Archangium violaceum: one gene and its partner. The protein of the gene in region 2 binds, or shares a complex with, the protein of the main gene of each other region. Links are inferred from orthologs where the notes say so. Each region holds a gene or a part of one and is shown on either strand. Other genes may lie near its edges.

What was found. Proteins that work in one complex are often made in the same cells at the same time.
Region 1: the proteins of JQX13_RS20975 (region 2) and gcvH are in contact, whole or in part, in a crystal structure (PDB 3A7A), measured with the Escherichia coli proteins. The link is inferred for Archangium violaceum from one-to-one orthologs.

What each region holds. Positions count from the first base shown.
Region 1 is NZ_CP069338.1:11,296,219-11,301,259, forward strand. The notes cover bases 2,228-5,041. They hold gcvH (glycine cleavage system protein GcvH), read right to left. Parts: upstream 3,923-5,041; coding sequence 3,533-3,922; downstream 2,228-3,532. Other genes in these bases: gcvP (aminomethyl-transferring glycine dehydrogenase), read right to left, coding at 2,228-3,453; gcvT (glycine cleavage system aminomethyltransferase GcvT), read right to left, coding at 3,969-5,041. Outside these bases: JQX13_RS47765 (alpha/beta fold hydrolase), read left to right, coding at 1-449; more of gcvP, read right to left, coding at 556-2,227. UniProt on the Escherichia coli protein: The glycine cleavage system catalyzes the degradation of glycine. The H protein shuttles the methylamine group of glycine from the P protein to the T protein.
Region 2 is NZ_CP069338.1:4,893,167-4,900,605, reverse strand. The notes cover bases 2,644-5,627. They hold JQX13_RS20975 (lipoate--protein ligase), read left to right. Parts: upstream 2,644-3,614; coding sequence 3,615-4,640; downstream 4,641-5,627. Other genes in these bases: JQX13_RS20965 (hypothetical protein), read right to left, coding at 5,410-5,627; JQX13_RS20970 (superoxide dismutase), read right to left, coding at 4,693-5,280; JQX13_RS20980 (M4 family metallopeptidase), read right to left, coding at 2,644-3,463. Also shown: JQX13_RS20990 (hypothetical protein), read left to right, coding at 1-1,159; JQX13_RS20985 (hypothetical protein), read left to right, coding at 1,205-1,579; more of JQX13_RS20980, read right to left, coding at 1,673-2,643; more of JQX13_RS20965, read right to left, coding at 5,628-6,216; JQX13_RS20960 (DUF2721 domain-containing protein), read right to left, coding at 6,213-6,710; JQX13_RS20955 (MerR family transcriptional regulator), read left to right, coding at 6,855-7,358; JQX13_RS20950 (VIT domain-containing protein), read left to right, coding at 7,355-7,439. UniProt on the Escherichia coli protein: Catalyzes both the ATP-dependent activation of exogenously supplied lipoate to lipoyl-AMP and the transfer of the activated lipoyl onto the lipoyl domains of lipoate-dependent enzymes.

The DNA of each region.
Region 1 (5,041 bases), 6.4 Mb from region 2 along the record:
AATCCCTGGCGGAGCAGCTCGGGGTCCCGGTGGAAGTGCTGGTCGCGTCGACGTGGCGAGCGGCGGTGCACGATGCTCACGGCGACTACCGGCTGAGGCCCTCTGGAGAGGCCCTCCGGACCATCCAGGAGCTCACGAACGAGACAGATCTGTTCGCGGTCTACGCCCAGGTGACAACTCCCCTGCTCATCTTCCAGCTGACCGCGCCCATCGCGCCCTCGGCGCCCGACATGCCCCCCTGGTTGCACGGCTTCCTCGACAGTTTCGCGGAGGGGCTGAAGCGGGAGCACCAGGCGCTCGTCCATCACCAGCCAAACATCGAGGTCATGTTCCTCGAGGCCCCTCATCTGGCAACCCTCAGCCACCCGGCGGCCCTCGCGAGCCGCATCCTCTCGTTCCTGGCGCGAGTGGCTCCGAGCGAAAGGCTCAGCCCCCCACCGGCGGGGTGAAGCGGACCCGGCGTCCAGGCCTGGGCATGCCGGGTGCACCAAGACAAAGGGCCCCGGGTTCCGAGAACCCGAGGCCCTTGTCTGAATGCAGGGGAATGACGAGGCTTTACGCCGCCTTCGACGGCTCCGGCGACATGTAGTCCTCGATCGGCGGGCACGAGCACACCAGCTTGCGATCGCCCAGCACGTTGTTCAGCCGGCCCACCGCCGGCCAGAACTTGTGCTCCACCACCCACGCCGCCGGGAAGGCGGCCTTCTCGCGCGAGTACGGACGGTTCCACTCCGGCGCGGTGATCACCCGGGCCGTGTGCGGCGCGTTCTTCAGGACGTTGTTGTCCCTGGGCGCCTTGCCCTCCTCGATCTCGCGGATCTCCTCACGGATGGCGATCAGCGCGTCGCACAGACGATCCAGCTCCGCCTTCGACTCGCTCTCCGTGGGCTCGATCATCAGCGTGCCCGCCACGGGGAACGACACCGTCGGCGCGTGGAAGCCGTAGTCCATCAACCGCTTGGCCACGTCCTCCACCTCGACGCCCGCCGTCTTCTTCAGCTGGCGCAGGTCCACGATGCACTCGTGCGCCACCCTGCCCCGCTTGCCGCGGTAGAGCACCGGGTAGTGCGGCTGCAGCCGCTCGGCGATGTAGTTGGCGTTGAGGATGGCCGTCTTCGTGGCCCGGGTCAGCCCCTCCCCGCCCATCATCGCGATGTACATCCACGAGATGACCAGGATGCTGGCGCTGCCCCACGGAGCCGAGGAGATCGCTCCGATGCCCTCGTTGCCACCCGTGGTGATCACCGGGTGACCCGGCAGGAACTTCGTCAGGTGGCTGGCCACGCAGATGGGACCCATGCCCGGGCCGCCACCGCCGTGCGGGATGCAGAACGTCTTGTGCAGGTTGATGTGGCAGACGTCCGCGCCGATCTCCGCCGGCTTCGTCAGCCCCACCTGGGCGTTGAGGTTCGCCCCGTCCATGTACACCTGGCCGCCCCGCTCGTGGACGATGGCGCAGATCTCCTTGATCTCCTCCTCGAACACGCCGTGTGTGGACGGGTAGGTCACCATCAAGCAGGCCAGGTTCGCCTTGTGCTCGTCGGCCCTGGCGCGCAGGTCGGCCACGTCGATGTTGCCGTTCTCGTCGCACTTGACGACGACGACCTTGTAGCCCGCCATCACCGCCGAGGCCGGGTTGGTGCCGTGCGCCGACGACGGGATGAGGCACACGTCGCGGTGGCCCTGGCCGCGATGCTGCTGGTACGCGCGGATGACGAGCAGGCCCGCCAGCTCACCCTGGCTGCCCGCGTTGGGCTGCAACGACACGCCCGCGAAGCCCGTCACGCTCGCCAGCATCTGCTCGAGCTGCTCGAAGAGCACGCGGTAGCCCGCCGCCTGCGAGCTCGGCGCGAACGGGTGCAGCTTGCCGAACTGCGGCCACGTCACGGGGATCATCTCCGCGGTGGCGTTGAGCTTCATGGTGCACGACCCGAGCGGAATCATCGAGTGCGTGAGCGACAGATCACGCGACTCGAGGCGGCGGATGTACCGCAGCATCTCCGTCTCGGAGTGGTAGCTGTTGAAGACCTGGTGCGTGAGGAACGGGCTGGTGCGCCGCAGTCCCTCGGGCAGGGTGCTCTGGAGCTCCTTGCCCAGCTCGTCCAGCGTGAAGCCCAGGGGCTTGCCGCCGGCGAACACGGAGAGGATGGCCTCCACGTCGGCCGGACGCGTGGCCTCGTCGAGGCTCAGGCCGACGGCCCGCTCGTCGATGCGGCGGAAGTTCATCCCCTTGGCCTCGGCGGCCGAGAGGATTCCCCGGATGTGCGGCGGCGGAGCCTCGACCCGGAGCGTGTCGAACACGTTCTCGTAGTTGGCGCCGTAGCCCAGCTTCGTCAGGCCGCGCGCCAGCAGCATCGTGAGCCCGTGCACACGCTCGGCGATGGACTTCAGGCCGCGGGGCCCGTGGTACACCGCGTACATGCCGGCCATGATGGCCAGCAGCACCTGCGCGGTGCAGATGTTGCTCGTGGCCTTCTCGCGGCGGATGTGCTGCTCGCGCGTCTGCAGCGCCATGCGCAGGGCGCGGTTGCCCTGGGCGTCCTCGGACACACCGATGATGCGGCCCGGCATCACGCGCGTGTAGGCGTTCTTCGTGGCGAAGAAGGCCGCGTGCGGACCGCCGTAGCCCATGGGCACGCCGAAGCGCTGGGCGCTGCCCACCGCCACGTCCGCGCCGAGCTCACCCGGCGGGGTGAGCATCGTGAGCGCCAGCAGATCCGTGGCCACGATGAAGAGGCCACCGGCCGCGTGCACCTTCTCGCCGAAGGCGCGGTAGTCGTGCACCACGCCATCGGTGGCCGGGTACTGCACCAGCGCGCCGAAGTACTTCTTCGCGGACAGGTCCACCGTGCGGTGGTCGCCCACCACCACCTCCACGCCCAGCGGAAGAGCGCGGGTGCGGACCACGTCGAGCGTCTGCGGGTGGCAGGTGTCCGAGACGAAGAAGGCGCCTCCGCTCCCCTCACCCTGGGTGTGCAGCGCCAGCGCCATGGCCTCGGCGGCCGCGGTGCCCTCGTCGAGCAGGGAGGCGTTGGCCACCTCCATGCCCGTGAGGTCCATCACCATGGTCTGGTAGTTGAGCAGCGCCTCCAGACGGCCCTGGGCGATCTCCGCCTGGTAGGGCGTGTACTGGGTGTACCAGCCCGGGTTCTGCAGGATGTTGCGCAGGATGACGTTCGGGGTCTGGGTGTCGTAGTAGCCCATCCCGATGAAGGACCGGAACAGCTGGTTCTTCGCCGCGATGGACTCCAGCACCGCGAGCGCGTCGTGCTCCGACCAGGCCGCCGCCATCTTCAGCGGCTCCTTCGAGCGGATGGCAGCGGGCACCGTCTGGTCGATGAGCTCGTCGACCGAGCCCACGCCCAGGGTCTTCAGCATCCCCTGCAGTTCCTTCTCATCCGGCCCGATGTGACGGTCGGCGAACGACTCCTGGTATTTCCAATTCAAGGACATAGTTCGAGCACTCGCAGTGCGGGTGAAACGAATGACGGTAGTTAACAGCCCGACCGTCCCCGTTCAGACCCCGGACACGTCAGGAGTTCTTCAGCAGGTTCTCGTACGCGCTGGCGTCCATGAGCCCGTCCAGCTCCTTGCTGTCCGAGGGCTCGAGCTCGATGATCCACCCCGCGCCATAGGGGTCCGTGTTGATCGTCTGGGGATTGTCGGTGAGGGCGTCGTTCACCTTCACCACCTTGCCGGAGAGCGGGGAGTAGAGCTCCGACACGGCCTTGGTGGACTCGATGACGCCGAACTGCTTGCCGGAGGTGACGGTGGCGCCCACCTTGGGCAGCTCCACGAACACCACGTCACCGAGCGCCTCCTGGGCGTGGGAGGTGACGCCCACCACCACGCGGTTGCCCTCCACGCGGGCCCACTCGTGCTCCTTCGTGTACTTCAGATTGCTGGGGTTGCTGCCGGCCATGTCCGTGCTCCTCGGAAAAGGGGATGCTCAGGGGCTTGCGAATGCGTCAGGACTTCTTCCAGAAGGGGGTCTTCACCACCACGGCGGACACCGGACGGCCGCGGATCTCCACGTCGAAGGTCGAGCCCTCGGCGGCCAGCTCGGCGGGCACGTAGCCGATGCCGATGGGCTTCTTCACCGACGGGCCCATGGTGCCGCTCGTCACCTCGCCCACCCGCTGCCCGTCCTTGAGGATGGGGTAGCCATGGCGGGGGATGCCCGCGCCGGTCAGCTCGAAGCCCACCAGCTTGCGCTTCACGCCCTCGGCCTTCTGCTTCGCCAGCACGTCGCGGCCGATGAAGCCGCCCGCCTTGTCCAGCTTGCAGATCCACCCCAGCCCCGCCTCGAGCGCGGTGTGCTGGTCGTCGATGTCGTTGCCGTAGAGGGCGTACTTCATCTCCGTGCGAAGGCTGTCGCGCGCGCCCAGGCCACAGGGCTTCACCCCGTCCTGCTGGCCCTCCTTCAGCAGCGCCTCCCACAGCTTCTCCGCCTCGCCGGGCGCGCAGTACAGCTCGAAGCCGTCCTCGCCCGTGTAGCCGGTGCGCGAGATGATGCACTGCACGCCCGCGACCTGGCCCTCGGTGAAGCGGTAGGTGCCAACCTTCGACACGTCCACCGGGGTGAGCCGCTGCACCAGGCCCACGGCCTTGGGTCCCTGCACGGCGATCTGCGCGTAGTCGTCGCTGCGATCCACCGGCTTCACACCCTCGGCGTGAGACTGCATCCAGGCGAAGTCCTTGTCCTTGTTGGACGCGTTGACGACGACGAGGATCCGCTCGGGAGAGAAGCGGTAGGCCACCACGTCGTCCACGAAGCAGCCCTGCTCGTTGAGCAACCCGGCGTAGACAGCCTGGCCGTCCGCGCACCTGGAGAGATCGTTGGTGATGAGTTTGTTGGCGGTCTCGAGCGCGCCCGGACCGGTGAACTCGATCTCCCCCATGTGAGACACGTCGAACAGGCCAACGGCGTTGCGCACGGCCTCATGCTCGGTGATGACGGAGCTGTACTGCACCGGCATGTCCCAACCGACGAAATCCACCATCCGGCCGCCGAGCCTGCGGTGGGCCTCGTTAAGGGGCG
Region 2 (7,439 bases):
CGCCGGTGACGTCCTCGAGGTCCGCACCTCCGGAAACCGCATCGACGTCTACATCAACGGCGTGCTGAAGGGCGGGGTCAACGACTCGAGCCACCAGACCGCCACCCGCGTCGGACTGCTCGGCAGCCAGGACAACCTCGCGCGCTACGACGAGTTCAAAGTCTACACCAGCACGGCCGGCACCCGCGACGCCACGCTGCAGCCGTTCCGCTCGGACTCCATCTGGAACCTGCCCATCGGAACCGGGGCGACGTTCGCGGATACGACCGATCCCGCGACGAAGGACTTCATCGCCACCAGCATCAACGGCATGACCATCAACACCTGGGCCAACTGGGACGTCTATTCCCACCCCATCACCTTCGCCTCCAGCAGCGACCCCTGGGCGACGGTGCGCGACTACAACGACTCCTCGCGCAGCGGGGCCTATTACATCCCCGCGTCGGCCCCCATCGCCAGCGGGAGCGACAAGCACATGCACATCATCAACCCCGCGCGGACACGCATCGATGAGGGTTGGGATGTCACGCGGCTCTCATCCACGTCCTACCAGGCCGGGCGCCATCACACGATCGACCTCTATGGGAACGGCATCGGGCCGCAGAATGGCGTCCGCGCCTACGGTGGCTCGGCGATTGGCGGGCTCATCCGCGGCTGGGAGACCGACCCCACCCATCCGAAGTACACGGGGAAGATTCAACACGCCCTGGCCGTCGCCGTGGACCGCGTCCAGCTCTATTACAGCGGCGGCTCGAGCGGCTACGACGCGAACGGTTACGGCACGGCGAAGGGCTACGTCTGGCCCGCCACGGAGCAGGACTGGGGCAGCGAGACGACCTACAAGGGCCACGTTCCCATGGGGGCCTACTTCGCCATCCCGCCCTCGGTGGACATCAACTCGCTGGGCCTCTCGCCGCAGGGCAGGATGGTTGCCCAGGCCCTGCAGGATTTCGGTGCCTACGTCACGGACGCAACCGGCGCCACGGTCGCCTTCTACGTGGAGCCGACCGCTCCCTCCTCGTTCGTGTCGGCCCTCCGCAAGGATCTCCCCCTCATCCGCTCCAAGATGCGGCGGGTGACGAACAACAGCCCCTCCACGCCGAACGGCCCCGGGACGCGACGGGTCCCGATGCTGCCGGACCTGGCGCCCGCGCCCTGAAGCGAGGGCATCGGCAACGAGGCGGCCTGTGGTTTCAACTGCCTCGTGGCGAGGGGAAAGGTCGTCTGTGCACGGACGCCCTATGGCGTGTGCCGGGAGCACTTCGGCGAGCTGAAGTGCTGGGATCCACCGGAGTCCTCCATCCACGAGCTTGGCGCGGAGATTCCGCGGCCCACGTGCCTCACGGCATCGACGGCCATCGCGTGTGGCTATGACTGCGAGAACAACCGCACGGAGGTGAAGTGCGCGGCGACTCCGCGCGGCCGGTGCGAGAAGGACGACTTCCGGCTCGAGTGCTTCGATCCTCCGTCACTCCTGCAGTGCGCGCATGCCCAGCCGCCCGACCCCGAGGAGGTGCGCAAGCCGAAGAGCCAGCGGCGGGAGGAGAAGCCGGAGGAAACCGAGAAGGCGGCGCGCTGACGGGCTCGCGCGGCCCGGGCTCCGAAAAGACAACCGGCGCGACCGCCAGGACAGGCAGCCGCGCCGGAGTGTGGGGTAAAGAGGTGCTCGGGGCTACTGCGCGGAGCTCACCTTGAGGGTGACGCCGGAGTAGGACGAGTAGCCGCGGATCATCACGTAGTACGTGCCCTGCTGCGACGGATTGAAGGTGCAGCTCTCCGTGTTGCCCGAGGCGTAGGGACGGCAGTCGTAGCTGGTGGTGGTGGGCGCGCTGCCGAACTTCACGTACAGGTCGGCATCACCCGAGCCACCGGACATCTCGAACTTCATGGCCTTCGCGCCGCTCGGCGTGGCGTAGCTGAAGCTCGTCGAGCTGCTCCGGGCGCCAGAGAGGTTGCTCTCGGTGGAGAGCGTCGACCACGTCGGAGCGGGGGCCACGCCCACCGCGGTCCAGGCCTCGTTGACGGAGGTGACCTCGCTCGCGCCGTACAGGTCGGCGGCGGCCTGCGCGGTGGCGGTGCGCGCGTCCGCGAAGGTGCTGCTCGGGCTCAGGTAGACGGTGTTGGCCCGGTAGAAGATGGCCGCGCCCTTCATGATGCTGCTGTAGCTGTTGGTCGCGTCGAGCGCGGGCACCACGTTGCTCGTCTTGCCACGCGGGTGGGTGCCACCGGAGACCATCAGGTGGAAGGCCAGGTTGGCGATACCCGAGTTCCAGTGCACGCCGCCGTTGTCCGACGTCCCCGTGTAGCGCGTGGGGTAGTAGTCGTAATCGCCGGCGAGGGCCGGGTCGTTCATGTAGCGCAGCGCATCGCCCGGGGTGGCCGGGGTCCAGCACTCCTCGCCAATCTTCCAGGTGTTGCCGCTGACCGCGCCATCCCGGTAGGCCTCGATGGCCGCGCCGAAGACGTCGGACATGGCCTCGTTGAGGGCGCCCGACTCGTTCGAGTAGATGAGGTCCGAGGAGTAGTCGGTGACGGCGTGGGTGAGCTCGTGGCCGACCACGTCGAGCACCGTCAGCGCGGAGGACTGGGAGCCGTCGCCATCGCCGTAGACCATCTGCGTCCCGTCCCAGTACGCGTTCACGTAGTTCTTGCTGTAGTGGACGGACGAGGTGAGGGTGGCGCCAGCATTGTTGTAGCTGTCACGCCCGAACATGCTGAAGTAGAAGTCGTACGTGAGACCCGCGTTGTCGTGGGCCGCGTCCAGCACGGCGTCGCCCGAGGCCCCCTGCCCCTCGGAGCGCACCAGCGTGCCGGGAAGCGACGTGCGGTTGTTGGCCGTGTACGTCTTGCGGTTGCGCTGCGTCTTGATGTTGTCGAACTGCAGGGCGACCTCGCCCGAGTGCGCGTTGATGAAGAGGTTCGGCTGCGAGGGCGCGCCCTCGGCCGTGACGGTCTCGAGCTGCACGCGCCAGGTCAGCTGGGCCCCCTTGCTCCCGGGGAGGATCTGCAGGTCCGCCTTCGGCGCGGCCGCCAGGACGCTCGCGCCACCCACCTGGCTGATGGCGATCTGCGTGGCCTCCTCGGCCCGCAGCCTGGGCGTGGTGTCCACCTTGATGTCGCGGGCGAGACGGTCGGTGACGGAGGCGACGGCGCCCTTCTCGTCGAGGTGGAGGATGGCCTCGGCGCCAAAGACGGGGATGCCCTTGATGCTCTGCCCCACGCGCTCGTGCGACAGGCCGCGCGTGTCACGCAGCGCGCGCTTGAACGACACCTCACCCGCGCCCTGGAGGAAGTCCGGCCGCTGCGCCTTGAGCTGCTGCAGGCCCCGGCCACCGGCGTTGGCGGACAGGCTGCTGTCTTCAGTCCCCAGCGAGGCCTGAGCGTCGACATCCGTGGTGTCGACGCCGCAGGCGCTCCCGAGGAGCATGAGGGGGAGGATGGAAACGAGACGACGAATGCGCATGGCGGCTTCCTCCGGTTCGACAGGGTGTCGAACCCTTTCCTCGTTTTCCGATAAAAGGACAGGAACAGTCAAGCCGTAATTTTCCATTTTTAAAGCGCTTCGGAAAAAGGAGAAGGGGCGCGCGGCGCGACCGGGCATGTAGCTTGCGGCCATGTCTCGAGAGCGCGTCCGCATCCTGCTGTCCCAGACGTTCAACCCCTGGTTCAACCTCGCCACCGAGGACTGGATCTTCCGCGAGATGGACACGAGCACGCGGACGCTCTTCCTCTGGCGCAACGCGGAGACGGTCGTCATCGGCCGCAACCAGAACCCCTGGTCCGAGTGCAACCTGAAGCGCATGGAGGACGACAACATCTTCCTCGCGCGGAGGACCAGCGGCGGGGGCGCGGTCTTCCACGACCTGGGCAACACGTGCTTCACCTTCCTGTCCTCCAAGGAGGGCTACAGCAAGGCGACCAACGTGACGATCCTCCTGGAGGCGCTGAAGCGGCTGGGCGTGACGGCCGAGGCCTCGGGGCGCAACGACCTGGTGATTCCGATGGAGGACGGGCCGAGGAAGATCAGCGGCAGCGCGTACCGGGAGACGCGTGACCGGGCCTTCCATCACGGCACGTTCCTGCTCTCCACGGACCTGACGCGCCTGGCGAACTACCTGACGCCCCACCCGAAGAAGCTCGAGTCCAAGGGCAGCGCGTCCGTGCGCGCACGGGTGATGAACATCAACGGCGTCCAGCCAGCGGTGAACCACGAGTCCCTGGTGCGGGCCCTGATCGCCGCCTTCTGCGACCACCACGGGGCGACGGCCGAGCCCGAGCTGCTGGATCACACCTTCCTGGAGAACCAACCCTCACTCAGGGGGATGTTCGAGCAGTTCTCCTCCTGGGACTGGCGCTTCGGCAACGCGCCCAGGTTCCATCACCAGATGGTCGAGTACCTCTCGTGGGGCTTCTTCGAGGTGCACGTCGACTCCGAGAACGGCCACATCAGCCGTGCGCAGGTCTTCTCGGACGCGCTCTTCCCCGAGCTGGTGCAGGACCTTCAGGCGGCGCTGGTGGGCAGGCCCTACAGCCGCGCCGGGGTGAAGGACGCCGTGACCGGACTGCGGGCCCGATACCCGGGCCAGGAGCGGGAGCTCGATGAGCTCGAGGCGTGGCTGATGAAGCAGGTGGAGGTGTGAGCCCGTGACAGCGCAGGAGGGCGAGCGACCCCGCCCTCCTGGCTTCCGTGACTCAGGCGCCCTTGAGGTTCTGGAGGGCGAAGTCCCAGTTCACGAGGGACGCGAAGAACGTCTCGATGTACTTGGGCCGCGCGTTGCGGAAGTCGATGTAGTAGGCGTGCTCCCAGACGTCGAGCGTCAGCAGGGCCTTCTGGCCGTGCTTCATCGGGAGGTCCGCGTTGGGCGTCTTGGTGACCGCGAGCTTGCCGCTCTTGTCGAGCACGAGCCAGGCCCAGCCCGAGCCGAACTGCGTGGCGGCCGCGTTCGAGAACTCCTCCTTGAAGCGCTCGAACGAGCCGAAGTCACGGTTGATCGCATCCGCGAGGTCACCCGTCGGCTGACCACCGCCGTTCGGCTTCAGGCAGTTCCAGTAGAAGGTGTGGTTCCAGACCTGGGCGGCGTTGTTGAACACGCCCCCGTCGCTGTTGAGGATGATCTGCTCGAGCGACTGGTTCGCCTCGGGCTTGCCCTCGAGCAGCTTGTTCAGGTTCGTCACGTACGCGTTGTGGTGCTTGCCATGGTGGTACTCGAGCGTCTCCGCGCTGATGTGCGGAGCGAGGGCATCCTTGGCGTAGGGCAGGTTGGGCAGTGTGAACGGCATGGGTCGTTCCCTTTCTCGGGTCGGGTGGAACTACGAAACAAGTGGGTAGACGAGTATCGTCGTTCCGCCCACGGATCGGCACCAACTCCAATTTATTGGAGTAATTCCAATCCGCTGGCGGGCCGCCCCTCAACGTCGGCAATCGAACGACACGACCTCGAAGCGGTTCTTCCACTTCAGGACATTACCGATCCGGTACACCTCCTCCCAGCGTGCCCTGCCACCGAGCACGCCCGGGCACTCCAGGGAGTCGAGCGGGATGTCGTTGTCGTCCCAGGTCCTCACCGGCAGGCAGGAGTAGACCCACCCGTCGATGACCGCTTCCTGCCGGCGCCCGAGCACACGCCGCGTGTCGACGAAGCCCTCCGCATCGGCAACCCGGAGCGCTGACACCGGAGGAGCTCTGTCCCCGGGAAGGAACACCGAGTGGACGCGATCATAGCGGACCCGCAGCGGCCCCTCCGCCGGTGGCGCATCCACCCGCTTCCAGACCTCCTCCACCAGAAGGCTCCTCGGGCCGACGGCCCCGAGGCCAACACCACAGAGCCCGCCACCGGGCCAACTCGTGGTGCGCTCGAACACCTCCACCGGGACCGACTCGCCATCGACCTCGAGACGGTCCCGGCGCAGGAACTTGTCGGTGCTCACCGGGCCACCCCAGGGGTAGCCGATGAACAACCCGTGGAAGGAGTGCGGCCCTATCTGGATGCGCACCATGGTGGAATCTCCCGAGTCCATGCGCCTGTGTCGGACGAGATGAGGCGCACCGCCGTCCCCAGGGGTGCGCCTCATCACGAGGGTGCTGCCCTTGTCACAGTCCGCCCAGCTCAGCGGTTCATCCCTGGTCCAGGCCGGCGCGGGGCGCACCACCTTCGGACCACGGGCACACGCGCAGGCCACTACCAGCAACAACCCGAACAGGAGCCCCCGCTTCACGTCTTCCGCTCCCCGGTGGGCGCCGGGTGCTCCGCGCCCATGAACATCTCGCGCTTCTCCAGCTCGAGCGCGGCCCGGCCGAGCCGCAAGGATGCCAGCGCGAACAACGCGATGACCCCCAGCAGCACCACACCGACCGAGAAGGACGCCACGGGCAGCACATCCGGCACGCTGAAGCGTCGCTGCGTCAGGTACAGCAGTGACGTCAGCACGAACGAAATGAGCGCCCCGTAGGCCATCCCCATTGCCCTCGCCAGCAGCAGGTGCCTCCGGTCCAGGATGGATACCTCCAGCCGCAGCACCTCGCGTCTCGGGTGCCCCTCCGGCAGCGAGCGCCACTCACGCAGCATCTCCCGCGTGCGCGACGTCATCCGGCCAATCTGGTTGTCCAACCCCGTGGCCAGGATGCCGCACGCGGACACCATCACCGCAGGCGTCACCGCCGCTCCAATGAGCCGGATGGAGGAGATGTCCATGCCTCCCGTCGCGTCCATGCACCCCTCTGTCCCACCCGCGCCCCGCCCGGCGCAAGCCTGGCCGCGCGCCCTCCTCCCTCGAACCCGACAGTGATTTCATGACAGTGGCAAATAACCAGTGACAACTTGACACATCCACTGTCGAGTCCTACTGTCAGGGGCGTGAGCACGACGAAAACACGCAAGGAGTGGAAGCTGACGGAGCTGGCCGAGGCGGTGGGCGTGTCCCCCCGCACCGTGCGCTACTACGTCCAGCGCGGGCTCCTGCCCGCCCCGCCCTTCAAGGGGCCGGACACCGTCTATGGGGAAGAGCACCTGCTGCGTCTCAAGGCCATCCGGACCTTGCAGGCGAGGTTCCTCCCGCTCGATGCCATCCAGGTGGAGCTGGCCCGGCTGAGCCCCGAAGAGCTCGGGGCACTCGCCGAGGCTGGGCCCCACGACCTCCCCGCCCCCACGGCCGGGTCCTCCGCACCGGCCCCCCAGGCGGAGCCGGTGAAGCAGGCGGTCCCTGTCTCCCCTTCTGCCGGAGTGACAAGCTGGCGCCGCTGGGAGCTCGCGCCGGGGCTGGAGCTGCACCTCGCCGATACGGCGGACGAGAAAACCCGGGCGCTCGCGGAACGCATGCGCGCCCTCATCCAGGACTCCTGGGGAAAGGTAGAGCCATGACGAACGAGAAAGCAGGGCTGTACACGCGGAGTGGTGCCCAGGTTCCCCTTCAGGGGGTGGACGTCACCGGCGAGCTCCTCG